2 regions of the Paenibacillus sp. S29 genome follow, and region 1 is predicted to be linked to the other one. Evidence: riboswitches for the same ligand, from Rfam matches in the RefSeq annotation. Region 1 holds a riboswitch; the other holds the start of a gene.
The links. Region 1 has a riboswitch for cyclic di-GMP ahead of ACL9RM_RS12520 (glycosyl hydrolase). Riboswitches for the same ligand answer to the same signal wherever they lie in the genome.
Positions count from the first base shown of each region.

Region 2: it holds a riboswitch for cyclic di-GMP, as region 1 does, so the genes downstream of both, ACL9RM_RS07910 (collagen binding domain-containing protein) here and ACL9RM_RS12520 (glycosyl hydrolase) in region 1, are expected to answer to the same signal.

Region 1 is NZ_JBMOUI010000006.1:121,075-136,333, forward strand. Features, by position in the region: gene gmd (GDP-mannose 4,6-dehydratase) at 24-1,013, opposite strand; gene ACL9RM_RS12485 (GDP-L-fucose synthase family protein) at 1,035-1,973, opposite strand; gene ACL9RM_RS12490 (sugar transferase) at 2,010-2,708, opposite strand; gene ACL9RM_RS12495 (CpsD/CapB family tyrosine-protein kinase) at 2,794-3,480, opposite strand; gene ACL9RM_RS12500 (YveK family protein) at 3,461-4,210, opposite strand; gene ACL9RM_RS12505 (helix-turn-helix domain-containing protein) at 4,538-4,906, shown strand; gene ACL9RM_RS12510 (hypothetical protein) at 4,960-5,142, opposite strand; gene ACL9RM_RS12515 (hypothetical protein) at 5,455-7,752, opposite strand; gene ACL9RM_RS12520 (glycosyl hydrolase) at 7,801-9,375, opposite strand; cyclic di-GMP riboswitch class I at 9,389-9,469, opposite strand; gene ACL9RM_RS12525 (sugar phosphate nucleotidyltransferase) at 9,625-11,001, opposite strand; gene ACL9RM_RS12530 (hypothetical protein) at 11,263-11,400, opposite strand; gene ACL9RM_RS12535 (UDP-glucose dehydrogenase family protein) at 11,665-12,993, opposite strand; gene ACL9RM_RS12540 (glycosyltransferase) at 12,999-14,099, opposite strand; gene ACL9RM_RS12545 (glycosyltransferase family 4 protein) at 14,128-15,259, opposite strand, start outside.
Region 2 is NZ_JBMOUI010000004.1:24,467-39,725, forward strand. Features, by position in the region: gene ACL9RM_RS07875 (LysR substrate-binding domain-containing protein) at 1-278, shown strand, start outside; gene ACL9RM_RS07880 (amino acid ABC transporter permease) at 306-956, opposite strand; gene ACL9RM_RS07885 (amino acid ABC transporter permease) at 971-1,630, opposite strand; gene ACL9RM_RS07890 (transporter substrate-binding domain-containing protein) at 1,702-2,532, opposite strand; gene ACL9RM_RS07895 (amino acid ABC transporter ATP-binding protein) at 2,575-3,333, opposite strand; gene ACL9RM_RS07900 (cupin domain-containing protein) at 3,640-4,107, shown strand; gene ACL9RM_RS07905 (class D sortase) at 4,198-4,863, opposite strand; gene ACL9RM_RS07910 (collagen binding domain-containing protein) at 4,979-8,548, opposite strand; cyclic di-GMP riboswitch class I at 8,971-9,051, opposite strand; gene ACL9RM_RS07915 (AraC family transcriptional regulator) at 9,102-9,983, opposite strand; gene ACL9RM_RS07920 (DUF445 domain-containing protein) at 10,577-11,833, shown strand; gene ACL9RM_RS07925 (TIGR02328 family protein) at 11,867-12,247, shown strand; gene ACL9RM_RS07930 (NAD(P)H-dependent oxidoreductase) at 12,351-13,025, opposite strand; gene ACL9RM_RS07935 (winged helix-turn-helix transcriptional regulator) at 13,215-13,598, shown strand; gene ACL9RM_RS07940 (stalk domain-containing protein) at 13,680-14,927, opposite strand; gene ACL9RM_RS07945 (YcnI family protein) at 15,166-15,259, opposite strand, start outside.

The sequences.
Region 1 (15,259 bases):
CAGGCGGGTGGCCTCTCCATCTCTTACACGACGACAGAAGCTTCAACTGCAGCCTGCCTTTTTACCCGCTCCAAGTCTGTATCCACCATCATATGAATGAGCTGCTCGAAGCCTACTTCCAATCGCCAGCCCAGCTTTTCTTTCGCCTTGGCACAATCGCCGAGCAATAAATCTACCTCTGCCGGACGGACAAATTGAGGATCAATTACGACGTAATCCTCATAATTTAAACCTACATGGGAAAAGGCAATTTGCAGCAGTTCACGTACAGAATGCATTTCTCCTGTGGAAATGACGTAATCATCCGGTTGATCCTGCTGAAGCATCAGCCACATCGCCTTTACATAATCGCCTGCAAAACCCCAGTCTCGCAGTGAATCCAAATTTCCCATGCGCAGCTCCTGCTGCAACCCTAGCTTGATACGAGCTACCGCATCCGACACCTTACGTGTTACAAATTCCAGTCCTCGGCGTGGCGATTCGTGATTGAACAGAATGCCAGAGCACGCAAACATATCAAAGCTTTCGCGATAGTTCACTGTAATCCAATGGCCGTACACTTTGGCGACACCGTAGGGACTACGTGGGTAAAACGGAGTCGTTTCTGTCTGGGGTGTCTCCAGCACCTTACCGAACATCTCGCTGCTTGACGCCTGATAAAAGCGCGCTTCCGGTTTGGCAATTCGAACCGCCTCCAGCATATTGGTGACAGATAGCGCTGTAATCTGCCCTGTAGCCAACGGCTGCGGCCACGAGGCCGCTACAAAGGATTGAGCAGCCAAGTTGTAGACCTCATCTGGGTCGGACTGACGGACGGCTTCGATCAATGAAGCCAGATCGGTCATATCACCGGAAAGCCAATGGATGTCATTCTGGATATGCGCTACATTTTCAAAGTTCGGTGTGCTGGTTCGTCTGCGCACCCCGTACACCTCATAATCCTTGGACAGCAGCAACTCAGCCAGATAGGACCCGTCTTGTCCGGTAATCCCTGTGATCAGCGCTTTTTTCATTCCAATTCCCCCACCGTTTTTTTATTGTTCAACCAGATCCAGGCCTTGAAATGCCTGATACACAGACCTTAATCCCTCTTCTAGTGAAATACGCGCCGACCAGCCCAGCCCGGAAATTCGGGATACATCTACCAACTTACGCGGCGTTCCATCAGGAGCGGAGGTGTTAAAGGTAATTTCTCCCTCATAGCCGACTACATTCTTCACTCGTTCAGCCAGCTCACGAATGGAGATATCCTCACCTACGCCGATATTTACAATTTCATTTCCTTCATAATTGTTCATCAGGAACAGACAGGCTTCAGCCAAATCATCAGAATGAAGAAATTCTCGGCGCGGCGTACCAGAGCCCCATACTTCTACAGTCGGAGATTGATTCAGCTTGCTTTCATGAAACTTGCGGATGAGCGCAGGTAGCACATGAGAGGTCTGGAGATCAAAATTGTCGCCCGGACCGTATAAATTCGTCGGCATCACAGAAATAAACCGGGTTCCATACTGACGGTTGTAAGACTGACACATTTTAATCCCGGCAATTTTAGCAATCGCATAGGCCTCATTAGTAGGCTCCAGTTCACCCGTAAGCAGATATTCTTCTCGCAACGGCTGCGGAGCAAATTTAGGATAGATACAGGTAGAGCCGAGGAATAACAGCTTGCCTACATTCGCCCGGTACGCCGCATCAATCACATTCGTTTGTATAAGCAGATTGTCACGGATAAAATCAGCCGGATATTCGCTATTCGCCAAAATCCCACCAACTTTGGCCGCTGCCAGAAATACATAATCCACAGGCTCTGTTTCAAAAAAATGATCTACCGCCTCTTTATTGCGTAGATCCAGCTCACGGCTTGTGCGAGTAATAATATGACGGTAACCCGCATTCTGAAGCGCTCGGACAATAGCGGAACCCACCAGTCCGTTATGCCCTGCTACATATATGTTGGAATGAAGATCCATACTTATCCCCTACCTTCTTCGTGAAAATGAAAGACTTTAATACGCATCCTTGGAGCCTAGCAGCACACGAAATGTTTTCAGCATAATGATCATATCTGTGCGGAAACTGCGTCTGGATATGTACTCCAAATCCAGTTCTACCATCTGGTTAAAGCTTAGATGATTACGACCGCTGATCTGCCATAGACCGGTGCAGCCTGGTGTAACCGTCAGACGCAGCTTATCCCTCACTGTGTAATTATGGACTTCTCTTGGCAACGGGGGTCTGGGTCCTACCAGACTCATCTGCCCACGCAGTACATTGAACAGTTGTGGCAGCTCGTCGATGCTCGTTCTGCGAAGAAAGCGACCCACACGGGTAATTCGGGGATCGTCCCGCATTTTGAACATCGCACCCTCAATTTCATTTTCCACCAGCAGTGCAGACAATCTCGCCTCGGCATCAGACACCATGGAACGAAATTTGATCATGCGAAACGGACGCTCATTTTTCCCAATACGTACTTGATAAAATAACGCACTGCCTTTTGGGTCCTCCAGCTTAATCAGCAAAATGACAAGCAGAAATACCGGGCATAGCACGATGATTCCAATGAAAGACAATATAATATCCATGCTTCGCTTCACGAACGGGTATACGTTCCATCCTTGCCGCCGTTCAAGCCCATGAGCGACCGAATATACATCCACTGACGCGCCCAGCACTTCGGCCTCGTTCGAGCGGGAAGAAGACACGTCTCATCACCTCGCTCCTTATTGATAATTATTATTTATACATTGTTAAAAGAATTTTATATACTCTCATTTTCCTCCTTTTTATTCATGTCAGATTGCGTTCCTCCATACCCCTCTCGGCGCGGGTATTCGAACGCTTCACATTATTAAGTACGACACCCAGAATGCGCGCCTTTACTCTTTCCAAATTCGCTTTTGCTTTCTTGACGACATCCTTTTTGACCTTCCCTGCCTGCACCACCAGAATGACTCCGTCACACATAGCGCTTATAATTAAGCCATCCGGAAAGGACAGCAACGGCGGCGTATCCATTAAGATCACGTCATAATGTTCTTTTAGCTCAACCAGCAGAGCATTCATTCTGCGGGAACTGAGCATCTCGGACGGATTGGGCGGGTTCGGCCCGGCTGTAATTGCATGCAGATGGTCAATCCCGGTTTCCTGAACCACATCCTGCCATGCCTGTTGATTGGCAAGCACCCGTGTCAGCCCTGTATGATTACGCAAACCAAACATATGGTGCAAAGAGGAACGACGCAGATCCATGTCCATAATCAGCACCTTTTTCCCCTCTTGCGCATAGGTTACAGCCAAATTGCTAATCGTGACCGTTCTGCCTTCACCCGCCTGGGCGGACGCCACCATCATAACCTCAATCGGCTCGTCTATAGAAGAAAACTGGATGTTAGTACGAAGCATGCGGTACTCCTCCGAAACGGAAGACTGAGCATGTAGGGATGTAACGAGCTGATTATTGATTAATCGCGGCATATTGCCCTTCACCTACCTGTTTAGGAGTTGTAGTCGAGCTGTCAGAGCGTTTATCTTCTTTTTTCATTTTCGTAATCAGGGATAGGGTAGGCAGACCGAGTTCTTTTTCAATATCCTCTTCATTCTTAAATGTATCATCCAGTACCTCCAGCAAAAATGCCAAACCTATTCCCAACAATAAAGAGGTGGCAAAAGCAATAAATATCTGTATAGCGGGATTACTGTTCACGGGAACTGCTGGATCATTCAGACTGGCTTCGCTTAGGATGGTGACATTGTCCATTTTCATGATAGAGGGAATTTGCCGTTTGAATACTTTGGCTACCGCATTGACGGTTTTCACAGCCTTCGTATACGATAAATCGCGGATTGTTACATCCATGACCTGTGAATCACCTGCGGTGTTCACTCTTAATTTTTGCGCCAAAGCTGACGGAGTGACCTTAAGGTCGGGGAAGCTGGCGACCACCTGATCCATAATCGCCGAGGAGATCATAATTTGCTTATAGGAGTTCGTTAAGGCTATATTCGTTTGAACTACACTGTAATCAACGACACCTGCACGATCCGGTCGTGGCGTCTGGTTGATAATGAGCTTTGCGGTAGCTTCATAAATCTGCGGGGTAAAATATACATTTTTTATGCCCACTACAGTACATACCAGCAGTACGATGCTACCAATCAACCACATTCTTTTACGGATCAAACGGATGTACTCTTTCAACTGCACAAGACCAGTCCTCCCTGATTGACTTGTTTTCGATGCAATAACGCTTGTACTGATCCTCTGCATAACGGGGAAAAGAACGATGCATGACCCTCTAATCTATAGTAAAATGTTGTATAATAGCGCATAGAAGGTCTAGCCAGCGAATAAGCACAAAATGCTCAATAATCGGTGGCCTCTTAGGGTATATAAACGAAGACATAAGTGAAAACTATGAAATAAAGATACGTTATGTAACTTACATAACTAATTTATGATACAAAACGTATCTTGTCAAGCGTAAAATTGCTTTTTTACCTTTCTTAACCTTGCCTTCAGGAGGAAAAACAGATGAATTATGGCACCCGTATCGCTGAATTACGAGAACATAAGGGATTAAAACAAGAGGAACTAGCGCAATCCCTCGGAATTACGCGGGCAGCTCTTTCTCACTATGAAAAAAATAGGCGCAAGCCAGATTTTGAGATCCTGACCAAGCTCGCTGATATTTTCGGGGTAACGATTGACTACTTGGTGGGACGTACGAGCCATCCGGCAGCGATATTGGATTCAGATGTGAGGGAATTTGTGGACCAGCTTGAACTGTCCGACGAGGATATTCTGCAACGTTTCAACCTGACCATTGACGGACGCACCTTGTCTGAGGAAGAAGCCAAACGTTTTATTGCATTTGTCCGAATGGAACGAATGATGGAATAAAGAAAGCGGCCGACTGCTTCACGTCTCGCTCAAGTAGGACCAGCCGGTGGAATTTACACGCGCTTGTCCTTCCGGTATGTGGTTCCATCAGCGTCGTTTTCTAGCCATTCTGGCATCGTGAGCCCACATTGAAGCAAAATGTCCCGGATGTCCAAGTCGATAGCGGCTTTGTCTACTTTCCGTACGTTGTTTTGAAAAAGAGGGTTGTTCACCCCTAATTCTGTCTCCTTGTTCATTCAGCACTAACCTCGCTTTATTATTCTTGGTCACCGGAAAGAGATTTCCCACAAAACCATGTATGTATAGTCATGAACAAAACTATTATATATGAATACATACCTGCAATGTTGTCGTCTTATGACGAGAATATAAAAGGATTTTCTTATTTTTTTCTTCATTATACGTAAAGTATTGGCAAATCAGAACGATTTTCCAACAAAAAAGAACCTGTCAGGTCCTATTTTCTCCTGATAGGTTCTTTTTTGTTTTCTTTCGAAATGATGTTAGGTATTCGTTAACTCAGGTCCTATATACATTCCGATCTGTTATTAAGCCACCTCGGCTGCCTGGGAAACCTGAGTGCCTCCGGTCGCCCGGACTTTGTAGACATAGTGGCCTCCAGCTTTTACTGTGCGGTCTGTATACGTGTTTCCCGCTACTTGCGAGGCAATCACCTGATAGGCCCCGTCGGTCCCGTCAGCACGCAGCACATCATAGGAAGATACGCCTTCTGCCTGAAGCCAATTAATCTTTACCGCCCCATCCTGAACAGAGGCAGCCTTCACCCCTGTTGGGGCTGAAGCTGCGGTCTGATCTGTACTTTTTAATTCCAAAATATATTGTACCGCTTCGCCAGGACCCAGCTTTTCTTCAAAATCAAGGGCAGGAGAAGCCTTGAGCCCTGATATGGAACGCTGTGCCTGACTGTAAGTAGAACCTGCTCCAAAACGTTCACCGGTGTACAAACCAGCTTTCGGCATCGTTACCCGTACACGAACGGTCTGCGGGGTAGCTTCGAAATTCACTAGATTCACCAGCAATTTGTCTGAAGTAGCGCCGCTACCTGCCAGCGGTTTAAGCTTGGACGTATCCACCGCACGAACATAGACCATCTTGTCCTTGGTATCCTCTGGATTCAGCACTGTATAAGTCAGAGGTTGTCCATGGGTGGCATAGGCTAAGCTCAAGCGTCTCATGATCTTAACGCGAGTGTCCTGTCCTTGCCCGAACGGATAAATTTCTGTGTTGGCCGGGTTATGACTTTGCAGATCGAAGCCTGTTTTAAACAGCGTATAATCTTTATAAAAAGCAGCGTGCTGGATAAACATATCGGCAAACCCAATTTGCGAACGCATAATCCGGTCGAATGCAGCTGCTTGTGGCTGACTAGCCCCGTAATCTGGATTGTCTCGATGCGTATCATTGGTACCGAACTCTGTGTTCAGCATCTTTTTCGCCAGTCCATTGCTCGAACCGCCGAAGGTTTTCAAATTTTGGACGAAGCTGCCTCCGCCCTCTTCATTATACGATTCACCATAGGCGTGTCCATTGGTCAGGTCGGTGACTTCCTCCAGCTGTTTACGTTGCGCCGGGTCTCGTTCCCATCCATCTGGGTCACCGCATTTTTGCGTACCACTGGTTTGATTTTTGCACGCCTTGGTAGAGTACGTTGGCCAGTAGGCCCAGCCCGGTGCTACGGTTTTGAGATGCGGTGCCAATTGCTTGCCTTCTGTATTCAACCACTTGGCCACAGCCAGGTTTACCGCCTTGGAGCGATTAAATAATCCAGGTTCGTTATCTACTTCATAATATTGAAGATAAGAACCGTATTTTTTTACATAATCGCGCAACTTTTGCTTGGCTGTCTCTGGCAGAGAACCATCTTTTTGCAGCTTAATATCACCTGTATATAAATACAAAGCAGACGATTGCATATTATACTGCTTTAACGTTTGATAGTAATCATCCACGTCTGTACATGCCTTGCCCACATTACTGGCACAGGTGACCCTCATGACATTGCCACTATAAGCAATGCCCAGCCACTTGAGAACGTATGGTAAATGCTTAACTGCACCCTGATCATAATAAAATTCTTTATTGTTCACATTTGTTCCGGTCAGTATATATTTACCGTGTACCGGTTCGACCGCAGGTGAAGCTAACGTCTCCAAGCTCAAGTCATCCCAAGTCCACCACACATTTTTATCTTCTGCAGAGGAGCAGTATAGGCAGCGCGCTGTCTTTAGCTTGAGTACGTTAACACCGCTTTGCAATTGCTCTTTGGGTATATACAACTCGTAGTTGTTTTTGAAATTATAAGCACTCCCAGTACCGGATACCCCGGCAATCTGAATAATACCGGACAGCTGATGATTTGAAAATACAGCCATTTGCGGGACTGCTTTGCCCGCATCCAAAATCCGAACACGGAATATCATACCATTGGGAGGTATCTGATTCAGCTTATACTGAAGTGTCAGTTCAGGGTTCGTGGACGCATTCAAACCGGGAGGAATATCTCCACTGCTGAGCAATACCGGAACTGTTGTACTCTCTTCTGCTACCGACAACGCTGACAGTGCTCCTTTAGCAGACGATTCGGTAGTGGCAGCTGCTGTAGAAATGTCGATATTATCCCTACCGACCACACCTTTGAATTCCGCTGAAGAGTCATCCCTCTGACCCAGCTTCCATACTGGACTGGCAGCCGCTACTTTATCCGTCTGCAATTCTGCGCTTCTTGAAGGCGTGTATATAAACCAAGCAATCATCGCTATAGCTACGACCGCTAATAGTCCAGATAAAACGACTGTATACCTATGGGATAACCATTTTTTTATCATATGATCCACCCTCTCTCCTCAAATTTTTGGACCGGGAAAGAGTATCAATCAAGGAAGAAACAAAGCGTTTCCGGGAATCACCGCTTTCGCTTCATGCTGACTTTCCCACATAAGACGTGCCATTGCGTCGCCTTTTTCATCATAGTATTCCACTTTTACATCTACCATTTTGCCTGCTTCCAAAGTAATACTGCCTTTACGCTCCGTCCAGCTTTGTTTGAACCAGCTGTCAATCACCAACTTGCCGTCTACCCATACGCAAATACCATCATCGGATATCGTTGTGAACGTATAGGTCTCGCTATATTGTGGTTTGATTTTACCCGTCCAGCGAACCGAGAACTGATCGGCATTCACCTTTGGATCAGCTGCATTGGCGCGCCAGTTGTAGTCCAGCTTGCTATCTGTACGGATCAAAGCAGGACTTCCATTCAAATTCATATTGTTAAAATATTCGCCCTGCAACCCGTTCACATATACCACATCAGGAACGGAAGGAGGGGTCGGAGCCGGGATAGGCTCACTTTGTCCCTCGTCCGGTAAGGTCGGTACATCTGTCCCAGGTTGTTCGATTGCTGCCAGCCCATTCTTCACATCATCCCGTGTCAAACTCTTCGAATCATTCATATAATCCTGTATTTGGTTTGTTGTGTTATTCTCGGTCAGCATCTTGCCCCAAGTCATGGAATATACCCATTTAGGCTGAGCCTGCAACACCTCAGAACTAGGCATCTCACCATGCTCCCCAATGGCAATCGGCTTATTCCGTGCCAATCCAAGCAAGCCTTCGTAATGACTTTGCTTAAAATCATTGTTGTAAATGTCTACTGCCAAAATGTCCACTTTGTCATCCCCCGGGTATTTCGGGGTATACGGAACAGTATACGAATTGGGCGCATTCGGACTCCATACCCACAGCAGATTGTTCAATTGATGTGTGTTTGTAAAACGGTCGTACATGATATTCCATAGCTGATTGAAATTAGTTTTGTTTCCCCACCAGAACCAGTCACCATTCATTTCGTGGTAAGGTCTCCACAAAACCGGAACCCCTGCATCACGAAGCTGCTTTAACGAAACAGCGACCTTATCCAGATCGGCAATGAGGAGGTTATACTGCGTAGTACCTGGGGTCACGTATTTGTTGAACTCTGTCTGACTTACTTTCGCCTGTACATTGGCCCAAGTCAGTGGCCTACCCGGTAGCGCTTCATGAAAAGTCATCGTCACAATACCACCGGATCTGCTCCAACGGATAGCACTATCAACGACATTTTTACGTTGTGCTGCTTCCGTAGCGTCAGATTGACCAGAGATAGCTCCCATCTCATAGCCGTGTACACCAACATATGCCTGACTGATTTTTTGGACCTTGTTACTTAATTCATCCGGACTTTCCAAATAATCATGCTGACCGGTGACTATTTTTTCCCCTGAGATGTTGAGTAAATAATTGTATAGTTCACGGGCCTGAATAGAAGCGTCCGAATTAACAGGTTGTAATGAAGCGGCATTCGCCACAGACAGAGAATCACCAAAACCGACGGGCAACAATGAAAAAAGCATAACAACGGGGAGTACATGACGTATCAGTCGATACAGAGGAATAAAATTGAATCTCACTTTCGCTCTTCCTTTCGGTAGCCAGGCTGCCATCCTTGTAGAAGGCCCTTTAGCTTTGCGTACCTGCCTTTCGACAGGGCTGCGTTTATCGTTGGAAGGAGTTTGGATTCCTTCTTACCCTAAGTATCGACTTTCTTTTACCAAAATTTAATAGGTCATGTTCATGAATTTACAGGTTTTCGCCCAATTTCGACAGTTTGAGCTATGAATTTTCATGAATTCGTCTTTTTTTCGTTTTTACGAAAACAATTATGAGATAAATTGGTGACGGGAAATTTCATTCCAATCCATACAAAAGCGGACAATATCCTCTTCAACCAATTCAGAACCAGTCTGCACCTCAATAAAATCCACATCGGTCACAGCCAAAATGCTATGCTTCGTTCCTTCAGGAATGCGAACTACATCACCAGCTTTTACTTTGTGCAGCTTCTCATTCAAAATAATTTCCGCTTCACCGCTAATAATGGTCCAAATTTCACTCCGTTTGAAATGAAGCTGATAGCTGATATTTTTGCCTTTCCGTACGCGGATTCGTTTGGTCAATACCTCGTTACCCTCGTCATACTTGACATAATCCACAACCCGATACTGCCCCCAACGACGTTCTTCATACATTGGACGCTGATCATGAGCCTTGAGCACTTCCTTAATGCGAGGACTTTCGGCCTTATTGGTCACAAGAATACCATCCGGGCTAGCGGCTACAATCAGATCATTCGTTCCAATGATCGCCACAGGAATGTCTAACTCGTTAATAAGACTCGTATTGACGCAATCCTCCGTTACTACACCTCTGCCCACTTGTTGATTAGACATTTCTTCTGTGAGTGTATTCCAGGTACCCAAATCCTTCCAAAAACCATCATACGGAAGAACTACGATATCCTTTTCCTTCTCGACTACTTCATAGTCAAAGCTGATTTTTTCCAGAGATGCGTATTGCTTTTGCATTTCTTCATAATTCAGCGGCAAACCCTTGGATGCCAAGATATCCAGCAAATAACTTAATTTGAATGCAAAAACCCCGCAGTTCCATAGAGCATTGCGTTCAATTAGACGCTCCGCCTGCTCCCGGTCGGGTTTCTCTTGAAAATGGCTCACTTCGCGGTAGCCTGTGCTACCTTGGGTGGCATCGTTTTTCGGAATAATGTAACCATATTTCTCTGAAGGATAGGAAGGGACAACCCCGATTAAAGCAAGCTTGCCTTCACTCTCCTGGAGTGTATGTTCCAGCTGGGCTACGGAAGCGAAGAAAGCATCCTCAACATAAGGATCTACAGGCAAAATAGCTATAATTTCATCAGGGGAAACACCAGCAATGGAATATAGATAAGTCGCTGTCAGCGCAATCGCAGGAAAGGTGTCTCTGCGTTCCGGCTCAACAATGATGCGCGTATTCGGCCCGACCTGACTCTGGATCATTTCGACCTGTGCTCTCCCTGTCGCAATAAACGAGGATTCTGATAATCCGTTGTCTCCCAATTGTCTCCATACCCGCTGTACCATGGATTCCGAAATCCCCTCCGGGCTCTCCAGTACCTTCAAAAATTGTTTGGAACGGGAATCGTTGGACAAAGGCCATAATCTTTTACCGGAACCACCAGACAAAAGTACGAGCTTCATAACTCTCCACTTCCTCTCTATATTGGTTGGATGATCGGATGGGGCAAAGTTGAGTAGCCCGCTACGGGCTGGATTTGATCTTACGATCGCTGTTGCCGTGGGATTCTTTGGATTGTGTAAGACATTTATATGTAAGAATCCCAAGTCAAAGGCGACCGCTCCGCTTCTCCAGATTCAAATCCATTCCTGCGCTACTCAAAATGCATCATGCCGATCATACCGTTTATTGCAAAAGGCACGACCGGACATTATTAAGTCCGGTCAGCCTGTAAAAATCTCACGCTTTCGGTGCTTGCACGCTGTGCTTGCAAGCTTCAAGTAATCGAGGTTTCGTAACGCCTTGCCCAGATTGCCTTCGGCAACCGCAATGGCGTACTTGATCGGAAGGAGCGGCTTCAACCGCGCCGCTCCCTCCGATACGCCCTTCCTACTCCCCCCATAAGGTGGGAGTTTAAAAACTGTGACTCCACGGCGAAAAGCAGCGGAGCGGGCAGAATTGTTCTGAAGAAGCGTCAGCGTTTGCCTTTATCCCCGGATTTTAACCTTTGAATGTTTTATATAATCCAGAAAATCCGGGGGTAACAGCAATCGGAAGAACAATCTGCACGCGCAGCGCCTTCAGCGCCTCCAACACCGCCACAGTCACTTTTTAATCTGTCACTTTTAAACTTCCACTTTATCCCGATTCCACCCACTCATCCGCGGACGACCCACGGAGTAGTATTCGAGCCCGGAGCCTTGGATCTGTTCCTCAGCGAATACGTTACGACCGTCAATGAGAACCGGCTTGCGCAAAATGGAGGCCAGTTGTACGAGATCGACTTTTTTGAACTCTTCCCAATCGGTCAACAGGCACACAGCGTCGCTACCTTCAGCGGCTTGCTGTGGGGATGAGCACCACATAATATTCGGGTGATCCACGCGCTCCTTGAATTTATCCATCGCAATGGGATCATACAGTTTGACAATAGCGCCTGCCTGAATGAGCGTTTCTACGATTTCCAGTGCTGGAGCTTCGCGGATGTCATCTGTATTTGGCTTGAAGGCGAGGCCCCAAATGCCAATGGACACACCGTTCAGTTGACCCAGCGATTCGCGCAGCTTGGATACAATCATAAAGCGCTGGTCGGTATTCACCTCGACCACCGATTTCAATAACTTAAATTCATAGTCTACATTACCTGCAATTTGGATAAGCGCATTTGTGTCTTTTGGAAAGCAAGAGCCACCATACCCGATCCCTGCTTGTAGGAAAGAGGAGCCAATCCGTTTGTCCATACCCATACCGTCAGCCACACAGGTGACATCGGCGCCAACCTTTTCGCAAATATTAGCGATTTCGTTAATGAACGAAATTTTAGTTGCCAGAAACGCATTGGACGCGTATTTGATCATTTCAGCACTACGGATATCCGTCACATAGATTTTATCCGTGAACACCTGATGCAGAGTGACCATGGTTTCACGCAATCCTGTATTGTCCAAACCAATAATGATGCGATCCGGATAAAGCGTATCATTGATGGCTGAGCCTTCTCTCAGGAACTCCGGCGCGGAGACGATATCGAAAGACAAACTCGTGTGACGAGCCAACACGTCCTTAATCTTTTCGTTCGTTCCGACAGGTACAGTACTCTTGGTCATAATAATCTTATACCCGTTCATGGCTTTCCCAACATCAGCGGCCGCCTGTTCAATGTACGACAAATTCGCCTCGCCGTTAGCCAGAGAAGGTGTACCTACCGCCAAAATTACGATATCCGAGCGGCGTACCGCATCGGCCAAATCCGAGGTGAACTCCAACCGGCCCGCTTCCAGATTCAACGCGATCAATTCCTCAATACCCGGTTCATAAATCGGAGATTCTGCCCGGTTCAACATGTCGATTTTGTGCTGCTCCAGATCGACACAAATCACCTCATTACCTTTTTGCGCAAAACATACACCCGAGACGAGCCCAACGTATCCAGTACCGATTACAGCCAGCTTCATTCCGTTCATCCTCCTTTTAGAAAGTTCACATAGGCTTGTTCTACATACTTTTTTAATTGATCCTTGAAATTTTCTTCATCAAATTTGCGCGCATGGGTAATGATATCGTCCACATTCCACGCATGTTGCTCAACCTTTTCGACGGCCTCCAGCACATCCTCTACTTGATGCTTGCGGAAAAATACGCCGTTCACATGAGGAACAATCGTATCCAGCGCTCCCCCACCCTGAAAAGCGATGACAGGCCGTCCGGCCGCATTCGCCTCCAAAGGCGTAATACCGAAGTCCTCTTCACCCGGAAAAACGAGCGCTCGGCATTCTGCCATCAGCTTGTTAACCTCTTCATCCTCAAGCCTGCCGAGGAACTCAATGTTCGGGGCAGCCATACCTTCGAGTCGTTTACGGTCGGGTCCTTCACCCACAATGCGCAGCTTGAGACCGTTACGTTTGAATGCTTCGATCGCGAGATCAATGCGCTTGTAGGACACCAATCGGGATACGATCAGGTAATAGTCACCGATGTTTGTAGCGCGTTTAAAACGGGATGTATTAATAGGTGGGAAAATCACATCCGAATCCCTTTGGTAATAGTGCAAAATTCTTCGTTTAACAACCGAAGAGTTGGCGACAAACTGGTCTACGTTGCGAGAAGTTTTGGCATCCCATGTTTTCAACCGGTTCATGTACAGCTTGAGCATGTTTTTGAGCAGGTTGGATTTGGACTGCCGGGCCATATATGTATCGTAATCCCAGGCAAACCGCATCGGTGTGTGACAATAACAAATGTGAAACGTATGTTTGGGTACCTGGATGCTTTTCATAAATGCACTGCTGGAGCTTAAAACAATGTCGAAATCCCTAAAATCAAAATCACGGATAGCAATGGGATACAGCGGCAGCACTCCTTTGAAGTTGTCCTTCACTCCTGGGACTTTTTGTAGCCAAGTGGCTCTAATATCCGCATCCTTCAAGTTACGCGACAGGCGGTCGTCGCTGAACACCGTTGTGAAGATAGGAGCCTCCGGATACATATCGTGGAATACCTCTACTACCCTTTCCGCTCCGCCCATTTGGATTAAGTAATCGTGCGCTATCGCTATTTTCATCTGAATCATCCTTTAACGCGAATGTCGGTCAGACTCCTGCCAACAAACCCTTATAGTAATGAACTATATCCTTAACTGTGTTCTCGATGACAAAATGCTTCTTGACCCGTTCCATCCCTCTCTCACCCATCTGCTGACGTTCTTGTGGATGCTCCAACATCCAGCGGATGGCTGCTTCCAGCTTAGCCGGATCCCCCGGTTCAATAAGCAGCCCGGTTTCATGGGGTACCACCGTTTCCTTGGGTCCACCCTCATTGGAGGCAATCACGGGGAGACCCGCAGCCATGCCTTCAATAATGACCTGACCGAATGGTTCTGGTGTAATAGAGGTATGAATCAGCAAATCACAACGCTGCATCAGGCCTTGAATGTCATCGACGTGTCCCAGCAGATTGACGTTAGCCAACCCGTATTCGCGCATCGTGGACTCTAATCGTTGCTTGTATTCCTCTTCTCCGAACAACGCATCTCCAGCCAGCCAGAATTTCACGCGCTGATCCGGTAAAAAGGAGCGTGCTGCTTCCAGTAAAATATGCTGTCCCTTCCATTCCGCCAATCTGCCGACCAATACGACGTTAAACGAGTCATCACCACGTACATGGGCAGCCGTGTCACGTGCTGTAATTGCTTTGGCAAAAGCGGAATAAACGACAAGCGTCTTTTTGTCCGGGGGTAACTCCAACGCACTCAGCGTGGACTTGGAATTAGCAATCACTCCGTTGGGCAAAAAGCGGGACATCAGCCGAATCCCTTTGGCCACAATCGGCTTCAGATACGGCGGACCGATGTGGTCACGGATATGCCAGATCAAGGGCAGCTTCGCCGATTTGGCGGCTACTGTACCATACAGTGCAGACTTGAGCGAGTTCGTGTGAACGCACACGACCTTTTCCTCACGCAGCAAGGGCGCAAGTTTTCTACCGTAAGCCAGCAAACGAAAAGCTGCTGCCGGTGCACCTAGATTCACGGCATTCCGTCCCCGATTGCGAATCGAATCGTCCAATGGAACGATGCGCACATCAATATCACGCTGCCGAAGCCGATCTGCTAAATCGCCCTCCTCTGCCAAAATAACGAGCGGGTCGATATGTTCCCCGATATTCGTCAGTATGTTGTACAAAGCGACTTCGCCGCCGCTCCATCTTGCCGTATGGTCAATA
Region 2 (15,259 bases), on a different contig from region 1:
AGTGCTTCCGGGATCGCGGGTATCCCTTTGCAACCGTCTTGGAGACAAATTCCATACCTTCAATCCTGCGCTGGGTGCAGGAGGGACTTGCCGTAACCCTACAGACGGAGTCCCTTGCGGCAGAATTGGATCGCTCACAATTTTGCACTGTACCTATTTTGTGCGGCGTGCTCCAGGGTCAGCTAGAGTTGATTTATCGGTCTGGCCGTTATCAGGGAGAAGCATTGAAGCGATTAATTGAAAAGATACAAGCTGTATTAACAGTGCGTTCCAACTAGTGGCAACGCTGATGAGTATCACGAGCTTTAATGTGTACGAACTTCCAGCCTGCGTGCAATCAGTGACATACTGTAATTGACAGCAAAGTACAGGAAAGCTGCGAACAGCAGGGCTGGAATGACAAAGGATTGATTTTGCCCACCGACAATCTGAATGTTATGCGTCAGCTCCGGCAAACTGATAATGACAGCCAGTGAGGTATCCTTGAATAGGGAAATGAACTGGCTGACAATCGGGGGCACCATGCGACGAAGCGCTTGGGGCAGAATGATATGCCATAAGGTTTGAGAGTAGCTTAGACCGGAGGAACGTGCGGCTTCCACCTGTCCTTTATGGACCGAATTCAGACCGCTGCGCACAATCTCGGCGATCATGGCTCCCTCGAAGATCGACAGGCCTGTAATGGCTGCCCACTTGAGGGAAATCGACAATCCGATGGATGGTAAAACCATACCGATGAAGAAAATAATGAGCAATAATGGAAGATTGCGAATGAGATCAATGATAAAGGCTGCAACCTGTGAAATGACAGGTAAGCGGGTATAGCGCAGGATGCCGAATAAGATACCGAGAACGAAGCTGAACACGATAGAGTAAATAGCAACCTCCAGCGTGAGCAGGAAGCCCTCCAGTATAAAACGCACATTAGGCCACACAAATAATCCACCGAAATCCATACGGGCTTCCCTCCTTAGGATGTTTTGGACAGACGCCGTTCCATATATAGTACAAGAAAGCTAAGCGGAACCGTCAAGATAAGATACAACAGCGCCGTGATGGCGTAGACTGTGATGGGCAGGAAGGTATCCGAGTTAATGAGGTCCGAGTAATACATTAGGTCCAGTCCGGCCACAATAGCCAGCACGGAAGAGTTTTTGACCAGATTAATGAATTGGTTGCCGATTGCAGGCAGTACAATTTTGATGGCTTGCGGTAAAATAATGCTGATCATCGTCTGGTTGTAACTCAACCCGGAGGACCTTGCCGCTTCAAATTGCCCCTTGGGCACAGATTGAATGCCGGCACGTATGGCTTCAGCAATAAAGGAGGCCGTGTATACGGTCAATCCAAGCGTTCCAGATACGAATCCGTCCAAAGGGATGCCCAAAGTGGGAAGCCCGAGATAAAAAAACAGTACGACGATCAGCAATGGGATATTGCGGATGACCTCTACATAGACGGTACCGATCCAGTTCAGCCATTTAAAAGGCGCAATTCGGAGGATGGCAATAATAGCCCCTAGAATAAAGCTTCCGATCAAGGCAATGACACTAGCTTGAACGGTATGAAGCAAGCCTTCTCTGAAACGGTCGCTATGATCAAAAAGTACGTTGATATCAAAAGTAAGCATCTGCGAATGTACCTCCTTATCCAGACCTAAGAAAGGAAGGAGCTCGCAATCGCGGCTCCTTCACAAGAATACTATTCGGGTTTAACCCCAAGCCATTGCTCGTGGAGCTTATCGTATTCACCGTTGCTTTTCAGTTCCTTGATCGTATCATTAATGGCTTGCAGCAGTTCAGACTGTCCTTTCTTCACTGCAATGCCGTAAGGTTCCTCTGTGAAGTTCCCGCCTACAAGAATATAATTCGGATCTTGCTTCTGCATGCCGAGCAGAATAGAGTTATCGGTAGTTAACGCTTCTCCTTTACCTGCTTTGAGGGCGTTGAAAGCATCCTGATAGTTTTCGAATTCCAATATCGTTGCTTCAGGAGCTTTTTCACGGATATTTTTGGCGGAAGTAGAGCCTTTCACGGCGAGCACCTTGGTTTTTGGGGTCAGAGATTCCAGCCCGGTGATGGGGCTCCCCTTTTTCACGAGCAGAGATTGCCCGGCGTTAAAATAGACGTCGCTGAAATCAACCTGTTTTTTACGTTCATCCGAAATGGTCATCGTCGCGATAATGGCGTCAATGTCCCCGTTTTGCAATAAGGTGATTCGTGTTTTGGACGTGACCTCTTTTAGTTCAAGTTTGGTTTCATCGCCAAAAATATGTTTGGCTACAGCCTTAGCGATGTCGATATCAAAGCCTTCTACTTTTCCGCTAGCCGGGTCTTTCAGTCCGAACAGCTTGGTATCGTATTTAACCCCAACGACCAGTTTGCCACGCTGTTTGATCGCTTCCAGCCCGTTGGCTGCTGCCGGCTCATTCCCCGACGTTGCTGCTCCTTCTTTGCCTCCACAGCCTGCCAAGACGAGCAGACAAGATAAAGCTACCAGCACCAAAGTACTCCATTGAAATCTTTTTCTCATCAGAACATTCCCCTTTCGATTTACGCAACATTGGTAGTCTGTTTAATGATGAATCAGACGGCTCAGGAACAGGCGAGCCCGTTCCTCACCCGGATTCTGGAAAAATTCGGCAGGTTGGCTGTCTTCCAAAATCTGTCCTTTATCCATAAAAATCACGCGGTCCGCCACTTCACGTGCAAAGCCCATTTCATGAGTGACAATGACCATTGTGATGCCCTGATGGGCGAGCGAGCGCATAACATCCAGCACCTCTCCGATCGTTTCGGGATCAAGAGCTGAAGTAGGCTCGTCGAACAACATAATTTTTGGATTCATCGCGAGCCCACGGGCGATCGCGACCCGCTGCTGCTGTCCACCGGACAATTGGGCGGGGTAGCTCTGTGCCTTTTCTTCGATTCCGACGCGCTTTAGATAGGTGATGGCTGTTTGAGTAGCTTCTTCTTTCGAGATGCCCAGTACCTTCATAGGTGCCAGTACAATGTTTTCAATCACCTTTTTGTGTGGATACAGATTGAAATGTTGGAACACCATCCCGATGTTGCGGCGGAAGGCATTAATATCAATCTTTTTGTCATGTACAGGGACCTCGTTAACGATCAGCTCCCCATCTGATATCGTTTCCAGACGATTGATGCAGCGAAGCAGGGTGCTTTTACCCGAGCCGGAGGGACCGATGATTACGACGACCTCGCCCTCCTTAATTTGAAGATTGATGTCTTTGAGTACATGGAAGTGACCGTAATGCTTGTTGACATTGCGAAACTGGATCAGAGAGCTCACCCCTTTTAGGCTTGGATACATAGCTTAGTAGACGGATTGACATGATCAAGCTCTATTAGAATTTCAAAATTTCTCTCATGATACTATAAGCTTACAATAAAAAACAAGATTTTATGTCATCAAACTTTACGCGTAGTATATTTTGGTATGTCCTTTTGCTTGTTAACTGCTATTTATATGATAAAATTAAATGAATATTCACAATTTAATGTTATTTAATTTGACATGTAATAATAGCGTTCGACATGCCAAGGGAGAAACGTGACAAAAGCAACGCTATGTTTTACAGTAGGGAAGAAGGAATTTAGGGTAAAGGAAGGTTAGACAATGACGAAAGCTATTTCACCGCTAGTAACGGCATTGGGCATGGAGCCCCATCCAGAAGGCGGCTGGTACAAAGAGATGTGGAAGGCCCATTTCCAAATTCCGAAGCCTGTACTGCCGGATGTGTATTCCGGTCCGCGCTTTGCAGCTTCGTCTACGTATTTCTTGCTGCATCCGGGCGAGTTCTCCGAGTGGCATGTGGTCCATTCTGATGAGCTATGGTTATATCATAGCGGAAGCCCTGTAGAGTTGAAATTGGGTGGAAGCGGAGAAGAGCCTGGTGAAGAAACTGTGATTATCGTCGGTGCGGATGTGGAGGCAGGACAGCATCCACAAGCACTCGTCCCAGGAGCAGTATGGCAAACGGCACGTCCGCTTGGGGATGAGCCCGTGCTGGTAACCTGTGTGGTTGCACCAGGATTCCACTTTGATGATTTCAAGCTGATTGCCAAGAATCCAACTGAATCATGATGTGAGCATTGGCGGGTGTATTTCTGTAATGAACAGGAATGGCCCGCCTGATTTATTTTTACTCATAGAAATAGGTACTTTAAAATGGCTTTAGGTGCTTAGTTTGGCCTGAACAATGAGACGATGGGTGGGGTTTACGAGAGGGTCACATGTAATCAGCGTGAGCAGCTTTTGTTTTTTGAAGCTTTTCAGAACAGACACGTCCGTAGGATCAACCACCTTCAGGCTATAAACGCTATATACATATTGGTTACCCCGAGTGTTGACAACAATCTTATCCCCAATCTTCAATTCATTTAGACGATTAAATAAACGTCCAGAGGTACGGGCCCGATGAGCAGCAATGGCGGCATTCCCCGCTTGTCCCAGCGTCCCCGTTTCCGGCATATGTACAGCCGCGTGTCTCATATTTATCCTCGTTGCGCCTTCCAACACAGGGAGCTTTAAAGCAATACGACTTATACTAATAGTGGCTATGGGAGTTTGTTCATTAGCGCTTGCCATGGGAGCAGGAGGTGGGGAAGTATTTTGTCGCGCTTCACTAACCGGAACTTCCGTAAGACGAGTAGACAAGCGAGCATAGCTGTCCGTAAGACTGGCGGTCCATAGCGCATCGCTTTTTCCTGTTGGTAGCTCGGCTGCTTTTAATAGCTTGCTTTGTTCCCGATCCTCATTCCATTCCGTCGCTTTAGGAAACAAAATAAAAAGTAAGCCTAACACAATGAATACGTAGGAAAGTTTACGCAGACGCAGCAATCTCGCCTCCCCTAAGCAAAGTACGGATTATACATACTTTTTAAAAAAATGCCCCATTCCCGCTCATTCCAATCGGGAATGGAATGAGCCGGGAGATCAGGGCAGGTGATTAATTTTATTTTTTGTTTGTCCGTCTAAATTTCAAAAATACGCCCCATATAACCATCGCTATGCCTGTCAAATAGAACGGAACGGGGCTGCCTTCACCTGTTTGGGGTAATTGATGTACCGCAGGTGTATCCTCTGGCTCTTCAGGTTCTTTCCCTGGAACCTTGAGACGGATCTTAGGTTCGGGATCGTCTTTCGAATCCACCGGAGGAGGAGGATTTTGATGAGGCATAACGGCTGGCAGCTCTGGCTCCGGTGGTATAGGCGCAGGTTCCTCCTGTGGAGGGGCTATGTCCTCCGGAGACTTTGGCAATGACGGAGGCACGGTTATAGACGGAGTATCGGGTATTTCCGGATCTTTGTCATGTTTTTTACCTGAGCCTCCGGACGGGGGTGAAGGGTCTGGATGAGTAGGCGTTCCTGGTCCTGAGGGATTCGTGGGGTCTGTTGGAGTTCCCGGGTCTACAGGTGGTTCAGGGTCGTTTTTCTTTTCTTTACGATTGGTGATCACAACCCTCTTTACGCCAGAGCTTTGCCGCAGTGTTGCGTCTATTTTGATCTCGAGCTTGCCCTCGGTGATTTTATAGCCCTCCGGTGCTGCCAATTCTTCCAAGATGTAATCGTCATGAAGCAAGGAGGAAAAGATGATTTTGCCTTCCTGATTGGTGGTCTGAATGAGAGGGGTTCTTTTTTGACCTTTATCATAGAGCGCAAACTGTGCGCCAGGCAGTACCTTGTCAGGCATATCCTGATCTACCTTGGTCAGCTCAAGACTTTCGGTCACACCCCCGCCAGAACCGGAGCCGGAAGACGTTCGTACGATGATTTCCTGGCTGGTTTCCCGCAGTTCTGTCGTCAAACGATCCCCCTCAAAGGCAACCTTATTACTCACTTTGGCTTTGTCTTCAGCATGAATGAACGATTGGTATTCAAGTATAAAAGCAGTGGAAATATCCTTAGCAAAAGTAAGTTCAAACGTTTGCTGGCCTTGAGCATCTGTCTTGATATACAGCTTGTAATCTTGGTTTCTAATCAACTCGGTGCCCTTGGTGGTATTTCCGTTGGCAGCGATGATTGTAGAGTACAAATGAAAGGAATCCTCAATTAAGATTTGATTGCTGCTAGGCTGGTCTATAATTTTACCGTTGGATACATGGGACTGTCCTTCATTGATGCGGATGCTCCAGTCAATCTTATTTCCATTTTGTGCACCGACTTTAGATACATATTCTCCGCCATGAGGTACCGTGACTTGCGCTGCCCATTCGGAGACAGTTTTTTGTCCATCCAGTAGAAGGGCTTGATTATGGATTTCCTTTTCAATCAGTTCTCCTTCCAATGAAGTTTGAAAGGTAATCCAGTAGGGAGTCTGTATCTTATTTTTGAACTGGATACGCAATTCATTACCATTTTGCTGGGAGGGAGGAATAATGGTGTATTGATCTGCTGGGATTTCAGCCCCTTTTTGTACGCCATCCCACCATCCCAGTAAGGTCATATCGTATACTTTTACGGAGGCGGGCAGTAACTTCTGACCTTGCAACAAGGGGTCTCTCACTTCCGCGTGATTCAGGATCTTGCGATTGTAGTTAGCTTTAATGTCCCAGGTAATGAGCTTGGAGGTCGCATTATAGCTTCCTTGCTTGGCACCGTTTCGTTGTGTCATAAAGTCCGGCCAGATCGGGCACTCCACTTCTTGCGATGATCTTTCTCCGTCTTCAAACTGGTATTCTATATGGGATTTATTACGAAACTCGGGCTTCGTCGTATCCGTTTTCCAGTCATTATTATAGGTAGTTGAATACTTGATTGTATAAGCCTTCTGAATGGCTTTATGAAAAATGAGCGTAAATCCTTGTTTATAGTCCTGTGATAGCGGAATCAGCTCATAATCCGTGGGTGCACGTAGCTCCGTTGTTCCGTCAACACTTTGAATTTTCAGGGTATCCGGTAACAAAGCCAAGCCCCCGTTTGGAAACACATCCTGAATGACGATATTTTTCATGATGTACAAGTCTGTATTGATGGTAATCACCCAAGGTATGATTTTGGTGTTGTAATTGGGTGTGTCATACATTTTAGTCATAACTCCGCTTATGATTTCCGTCGATACAATCTTCTGCGTTCCATCCGAGGTTATGATGTTTATAACTTTTCCATTATCATAGACACGGCCTCTGGCTTGAGTCTGGTATCGGATGGTATAGGCTGAATCTACGTCGAAGTTGAATTGAAGTTTGAAGCCGTTGCGGTCCGGATAATCAACTGGGATGACAGTATACGCCCACGATGGGAGTTCCTCCAGTGTGTTTCCCTTAAATACTTTCAAAGAACCGGGCAGCAATTCTTGAGTTTTATTGAAATGATCAATTAAAAGAGCTTTGGCTTCGGGAATTTTTGTCTCGCTGAAGTTATATCTTATGGCCCACGAGAGTGTTTGTGTGGCATGATCATATTTTTCAACCTTTTTGGACAAAAATTCACCACGTTCCACCTGAACAGTAGCGGTAGCAACAACGTTCTCTATCGCATCTCCTGAAAGCGTTGCTGTGTTGGAGAAACGAGTTTCATCGCCAATAATACGCGTGGAATATTGAATCTGATAGGCCGTGTTAATGCTATCGTCTTGAAAATGAATCACAAACCCTGTCCCGGCTTGATCTGCTTCAATGGCATATTCACTTGCATTCACTAGGTCTCGAACAACGGTCGAGCCGTCGATATTGACTTGTAGATGATAGAGCCGGATAGAGTCTCTTCTGAGTTCCAGCCCTGAAGGAATTGGATCGGTGATGAGGGCATGCTTTACGGTGTTTAGTTGTTTGTTCACATCAATGGTCCAGTCGATCTGATTGGTGCCAGCTATTTTCCCTTGTTTGCTTAGGGTTGGCCCTGACTGGGGTTTTACATTCACGATGACCGTTTGTACCCCGCCTTTGATCGGAATCGCAATGATGATCTCTGTACTGCCTTTCACCGTTTCTTTCGTAAACTCGGTTTTGATTTGCAGTTTGCCGCTGACATTGGAATGATTCTCTACATATTGGTTAAAGGTCATGATCACCTTGCCCTGACGATCTACTGTGAAGTATCCCACGGTTCCGTCGGTAGTGACTAACGGAGATGAGATATCAGTGTAGATGACAAACTGTTCTGGTAAATGAAAGGTGAAGGTGTCCCCTGACTTATAGGTATTGTCAGGAAGCTCCCATTCATAGCCTAGTTGGATGGCTGATCCGATGTCGAATTGGCTGTCTGGACTATATACCGCATCAATGACACGCCCTGTTTCGTCGGTCAGGCTCAACTTCGTTAATATGCTCTGCGGAGCTGCATCATGTTGAGACTTTGAACTGGTTGCTCCTTGAACGAAGGGAACCGTGTTTGAAGGAATCTCCCTAGGAGGTTCAAGGTTTGGGACAACGTATACAGCATCCGTAACGGTATGGTTAGGATCGGATACAGCACTCTGCGGCAGTTCTGGGGCTGGAGCATCTGCGTAAGCCAGCGTTGCGCTGAAAAAGCTTTGGACAATGAGCAATAAGGCAATGATCATTACATTTATTTTTGTTCTCATGCTCCAAGTGATTCTCCTATTCATCGTAATATGGCAATGCTTCGGCGGTTATGTTTTTTCCTTCCCTCCTCCTAGTTCGAAATTAGTATATTCAGCATGCTAGGCTGACATGACTATCCCAATAGAAAAAAAGCCCTGATCATAGCGATCAGGGCTTTCAGGCTGTCGAGAAACCCCCTGTTTTTTTGCAGGGGGTTTAAAACTGTCTTAGTGGTCTAAAAACTAGGGGCCTCAGATCGTTTTAAATCGATTTTTGTTTTAAAAGATGCGTCTCCCCATATAAAAATAGAAGTGTCGAAAAGTCCTCTGGACTTTCTCGACACTCTGAAAGCCCTGATCATAGCGATCAGGGCTTTCTTCGAGAGAGGTAAAGCAATTTGTGATGGATCTATGTAAAAAAGACATAATAAAAAGCTCGTTCATCTGGTAGCTGGCTGCCATCTGGAAAGGAAGGCCCTATAGTTTTGCGTCACTGCCTTTCGACAGTTTTGCCATTAACTTGAATAGCTTGTGCGTCTATCATCTATCAAACTGATTTCATGTAACCTCTCATTTACAACTTTGAACGGTTCCCCCATTTTTTGCGGAAGGAATGAGGTGTTTCTCCTACATGCTCCTTGAATAGGTTAATAAAATGGCTCGTATTGGGAATCCCTACGTACCTTGCGATATCCACAATGGACATGTCACTGGTTTTAAGCCAGCTTTGAGCGGCTGTGATGCGGACATTAATGAGATAATCAATCGGAGAGAAACCGATCTGCTTTTTGAAATTTTTAGCCAGATTAAACTTGTTTAATTCAAACATATCTGCCAGCGAGTCCAGTGTTATTCGCTCACAGTAGGACTGATCCAAATATTTCTGTACCCGACGTACTTCGCTCAGGGTTTCAGCATTCACACACGGATGATCATAGGGATGTTGCAAAATGCACGTTAGTATTTCACCAATGAGCCTGGACGTTAGTAGCTCAGCGGAAAGACTTCTGTCAGACTGCCCACAAATCAGAGCATGGAGCTTATCCAATATAATATGCGGATTATGCATGGAAATGACCGGTTTATTATGCTTGGCAAATTGTTCGTAAAAATTTTCAATCAGATTGCCATACAGGTACAGGCTGATAAACTCCCAGGATTCATGACCGGAGGTGCTGTATTGAACATATTCCTCGCAATTAACAAAGAACAAATCTTGAGGTTTTATGATATATTTCTTGCCCCGGTACAGTAATTCTCCCTTACCAGACAACGTAAAGACAAGCAAAAAAGAGGCAAGTTCTTTCCTTTCCATCATAAAAGCAGAAGTTTTTTGGAAGTAGCCTACTTCCTGGATATACAAAAGGGATTGCTTGGCAAAAGCGGAGGGAGTGCGTACAATAACGACCGGATCGCCATTCCAGAGGCCCACGTTGTTTTTTTGGTCTGTTGTCATATTCAATTCCTTTACAAAAAAGCAATTTTATCTAGCATATCTTGGTTTGAATTACCAATATATAATGACTGATTAAACATGATTCCCTATTTATAAAAGTTTATTTTATCACATCAAATATGTCTATATAGCAAAATATGTGTTTGAATTTTATGGGAGTATCACTTTTTATGGATATATAACCTGGTAATCCATATGAAAAAGTCGAATGCTGTTGAAAGAATCTGGGGTTATCATGGATTCAAATCCTTTCTGAGGTCAAATACCAACATGGTACTGAAAAAAGGTATCTTATGCCCATTCAACTTTCTTGTTCACTTCTCCTTTCGGTTTAAAAAAAATGGGACTTGGTTCTGATAAAATGGTTCGTAAGGCTTATTATTGAAAATAAGAGTTTGGGCCCAGTGCTGTGATTTTGTTCACAAACATGAATGTAAAAAAGAGAGATATATGCATAAAAAATTACGCAAAAAGTGCCCTTGCGCGTTTCATCTCAAGTGCTTTCAACTTTGGAAATGACACGGGCAATGATATGATGGGTAATACAGGTATAGTGCTTTACTTACTCGACAGTCAGTTTGGAGGATTACAGGATGGGAAAACCAAAAAATACGAAAACCGCAGCGGCTTGGTCGCTCGTTATTCTAGGGGCAGGCTTTGCAGCCACATTGCCCTTCCAGCAATATGGCTGGGCTCGTTTGTTAGCCGGAGCTTTTGAGGCAGGACTTGTAGGGGGACTGGCAGACTGGTTCGCTGTCACTGCTTTGTTCCGTCATCCGCTAGGCATTCCGATACCACATACCGCGCTGCTTCCTAAAAATAGGGACAAGCTCACGAATGCATTGGTAAGTACGGTGGAAAATAACCTGCTAAACAAAGACAGCATCGCGTCTAAAATTGCAGATATCCGTTTGGCCGATTTGGTGCTGGGCGGTGTAGAAAAAGGATTGCGCACGCCGGAGGCGGCGGCATCCATAGATGTTCTTGCCAAGCGGCTTGTCCAGTCGCTCCCGCTCGCGGAATTGGCTCCGGTCATCGTGGCGGAGCTCAAGCGGCAGGTGACTGACTTTGACGCCGGACCGCTGCTGGAGTCGCTTGCTCGTCAGACCAGCGCGAAGGGCTATGATCGCCGCGCACTGGATTATACGCTGGAGCAAGCCGAGTCCTGGCTTTTGCGACCCGAAACGGGTTATACGCTGGGTACCTTAGGGATGCAGGCTGTCAGTGGTTTGCAGGTGAGCGGGCTGATGCAGTTTGCTTTGAACGCATTCCTCGGCTATCTGAACGAAGAGCGTATGGGTGAAATGATTCGTCATTTCCTGCTGGATCAGGTAGCAGAACTGCAAAGGGAAGAGCACCCGCGCCGTCAGGCTGTGCTGGATGGTCTGAAAACACAGGTGACCCGATTGGCGACGAAAGATACGGTTCAGGAAGGGTTGAACGGCTGGAAGGATAGCCTTGTTGAAGCTTGGGAAGGCGATGCGTCAGTGCTGGGCAAAATGGAAGAGCTGCGTATACGCTTATTGGACTACATGGAAGACGGAAGCTATGTGCAGACCTATATTTTACCGCTATTGGATCGGATGCTGACTGATTTAAGAGGGAATACCGAGCTGCTGGACAAGATCAATGTGCGAATTGTGGAGGGTATTACTGGACTGGTGGAAGCTAACCATAGTCGGATTGGTAACTTGGTGCGCGAAAATGTAGACAAGATGGATAACAAATCCCTGATTGCACTGATGGAGGACAAACTGGGACAGGATTTGCAGTGGATACGTATTAATGGCGCAGTTACAGGCTTCCTGATCGGTATTGTGCTGACAGGTATCCGTATGCTAATCCATTAGAACAGAAAAAGCGACAGATAGGGTTGTGGAAGCATGAGGCTTTGGCATGAACAATTAATCGACAAGTTACCCCGTCCGCAACTGCTGGGGCAACATCGTGAGTGCTGTGCCCTGCGCGGGAACGGGTGGGGCAAGCCACACGCCACCGTGAATTATGTGTTCGATTATCACCCCATGCTGCTGGTGCGCTATCATAGGCTCATTATGGACGAAATGAAAAGCAGAGGGTACAATGTTGATCCCCTGTGGGAACAGCCGTTGTATCGCGGTAAGCAGTGTGAGCCTTGGGAGGCGGAACTGGGTGAGGAACTGGCAGGCGCGGGTGCATATGTGGAGCATGACGATGAGTATATGAAGGAGTGCTTGGACAACCTGGCTTCCAAGGGTATTTTAATAGAGATTGAAGTGACCTAAAAAGGCGGGCAAGCGGTAGGTTCATCATTCAGATGAAGTGCCGCAAGCCCGCTTTTTATGTGCTTCAATGTTCAGGGTTTGGGAAGAGGTTCGGGATATTAGATTACAGAATCCAGCGTGTGACCTTTTCCAGTGGTTGTCTGGATTTTTCCCGCTTGGGTTCATGAGCACGATAACCGAAGGCAGCAATGACTGAAATATCGAGCAGCCCGTTCTCCAGCAGTCCTTCTTCCTCCAATATGGCATGCACTTGATCGTAGTTAAAGCCCTCAATTGGACAGGAATCAATACCGATCTGAGCCGCTGCTGTCATCATATTGCCTAAGGCAATGTAGGTTTGCTTGGAAGCCCAGTCAAATAACGTACGTTCGTTTTCCAGTAAGCGTTGATTTTCACCCTGGAAAATCTTATAGCGGCCTGGCAGTGAGGCAAAGTCCTCCTCAGACATACCTTTAACCTCTTTATACATATACTCCACGTAAGGAGAATCATAACGAACATCCTTGCGCGCCAAAATCAGGACGACGTGGCTAGCCGCAGGAATCTGCTTTTGACCGCCGCTGGAAACTGCAGCCAGCTTTTCTCTCAATGCCTGATTTTGTACAACTACAAACTGCCATGGTTCAAAACCGACGGAGCTTGGAGAAAGTCGTCCGGTTTCGAGAAGGAACTGAAAATCCTCTTCCGGTATGATGCGATTGGGATCGAATTCTTTCGTGGCGTGCCTGAACAGAAAGGCGTCCAGAATTTCCTGCTTTTTAGCTGATGTATTAGACATAAAATGTACTCCTTTGGGTATAGGTTTAGTTGGTACTCTATGGGTTTTCTGCTACTATAATGAGAGCTGATATCGAATATATAGTTATCATATAGAAAGTTTTTGCAGGGAACAAGTACGCACATATTTGTTCCTTGTCATACGTCTGGGGCTATTGGTTTACACATTCTACAGAAAGAAGGGGTATACATGGCACAGGAGATGGAACATGCAGTTAGCGTTAATTTTGGATGTCCGGTAGCGAAAACCGTCGGGGTTATAGGCGGCAAATGGAAGGGAGTCATCTTGTATCATTTGACCACAGGACCGCGGCGCTATAACGAAATTCGACGGACCTTGCCTAATATTACACAGCGGATGCTAACCTTGCAGTTGCGCGAATTGGAGCGAGATGGCATTGTGCACCGTGAAATTTATAATGAGAACCCACCGCGTGTGGAATACTCGCTTACCCCGTTAGGAGATACGTTAAGGCCGTTGCTGGATTTTATGAGAGACTGGGGGATCTTCTATGGAGAACAGGGTTGCGAGCCTGTGACGACAACTTCCAAATCAGGCAAGCACTTTTGTTAAAGGGGATGAAGAAAGCCCGCCAAATGATTTCATAGAAGACGCCTAAGAAATCATTAGCGGGCGGAATAAGGTCAGATACACTTATTTAAACTCGATGGCTTCGTTCATCTGTGCCCAGGCTGTTTCTCCAATGATACCCAAGCGCCAGATAGCGATTCCTTTGAGGTCATAACGTTTGGCTAAACCGATCTTGGCGTTAACGGTGCTGTCTTTTTCGCTACCCATCGAAATCCCCAAAATGAGCTTGTCCCGCGAGGTTTCTTTCAAGGCCAGTTGTATGGCTTCATCCACCTTTTCCAAAGGCTCAGGAGTAGCCTTCTGTCCGTAATCATAGGCCATGATGATCAGATCGTCCGCCAGATTGCCCAGCGTTTTGTAGTCATAGCCAGAGTAAGAGCTGTTCAGCGGATGCAGAACGACGGTGAGCTTGAGTCCAGCCTGATGCGCTTTGGCCGATAGCTTTTGAATAAAAGCGTTGTAGTCTGAACGCGCTTTAGCTTTATCGCCGCTCCAGCCCAATCCTTCCAGGTCTAGCGTAATGCCTTTAAATTGTTTGTCGGTGGCGGTGCTGACGATTTGGGAAATGGTCTGTTCTTGAAGCTGCGCATTTTCCAAAATCTTGGTCAGCTCGTGATTGCCATCTCCAGAATAGACCATCAGGTAAGGGGAAGTCCCCTGGCTGTCTGCCTCCTGCACAATGGACTCCGGTGTTACGGTTCCAGCGGCTTGAGGCCATTTGTATTCCTTGCCGTTTGTCGTAAATTGTCCGTTCGTATCAATTCGACTCCAGCCGAAGGCAACTGCGTTAAAATCCGGTATTTTAGATTTTTGGTCAAAGGAAGACAGCGCATAGAAGCCTACTGTATACATAGCTTCACGTGGCGATGTAATGGAGACCGTCCGTGTTCCCTGGTTCCAGTTCACCGTGGCTCCAAACTGCTGCCCGAAAAAGCCCAGCGGAATCATGGTGCTGCCGTGCACGGTTTGCGGAGCGGCTGTTAGTTGAACCGTTTGTCCGTCCACTGTGGCATTGCGGCTACCCATCTTTAGAACCACCTGCTTGGTAGCAGAGCCTTGCGCTTTGGTAGCAGTGATGCTTTGGCTGGCTTGATCCCATTTCACTGTAATGCCAAGAGCCTCAGAAATAGCGCGAAAGGGAACCATGGTCGTGCCGTTCATCATGGCAGGTTGTACGGGGAACGGTAATGGATATCCGTCCAGCATAATGCTGATCTTGCTGGCCTCGGCTTGTGCCAAGGGGCTATAGATACCGACTGTGGTACTCAGAAAAATAGCACTAGATAACAGAGCCTTATTTACGATTTTCATCCTATGATCTCCTATGCTCAATAGATTGCAATGCTATCATGTTAGAATCGTGAGGGTTCTACCTATTTTACCAAAAAAATGATAGAAAGGTGAATGTGAAATAATAGGATGAGATGAACCTAAGTATGTATTTAAGCTGAATATTATCGTTTTCTTTCATACCAAAAAAGCTGACCCCTTTTAAATAGGTGTCAGCTTTTCTTTTTAAAACGGTCTTAACCTTTATCCGTAACCCAGATTACTTGCGGCGCTTGAGTGCAATGCCGACAGCTGCGGCACCAAGAACGACTGCAATGATCGAGAGGACGAGTGCTGTCGTTTGTGCAGCAGAG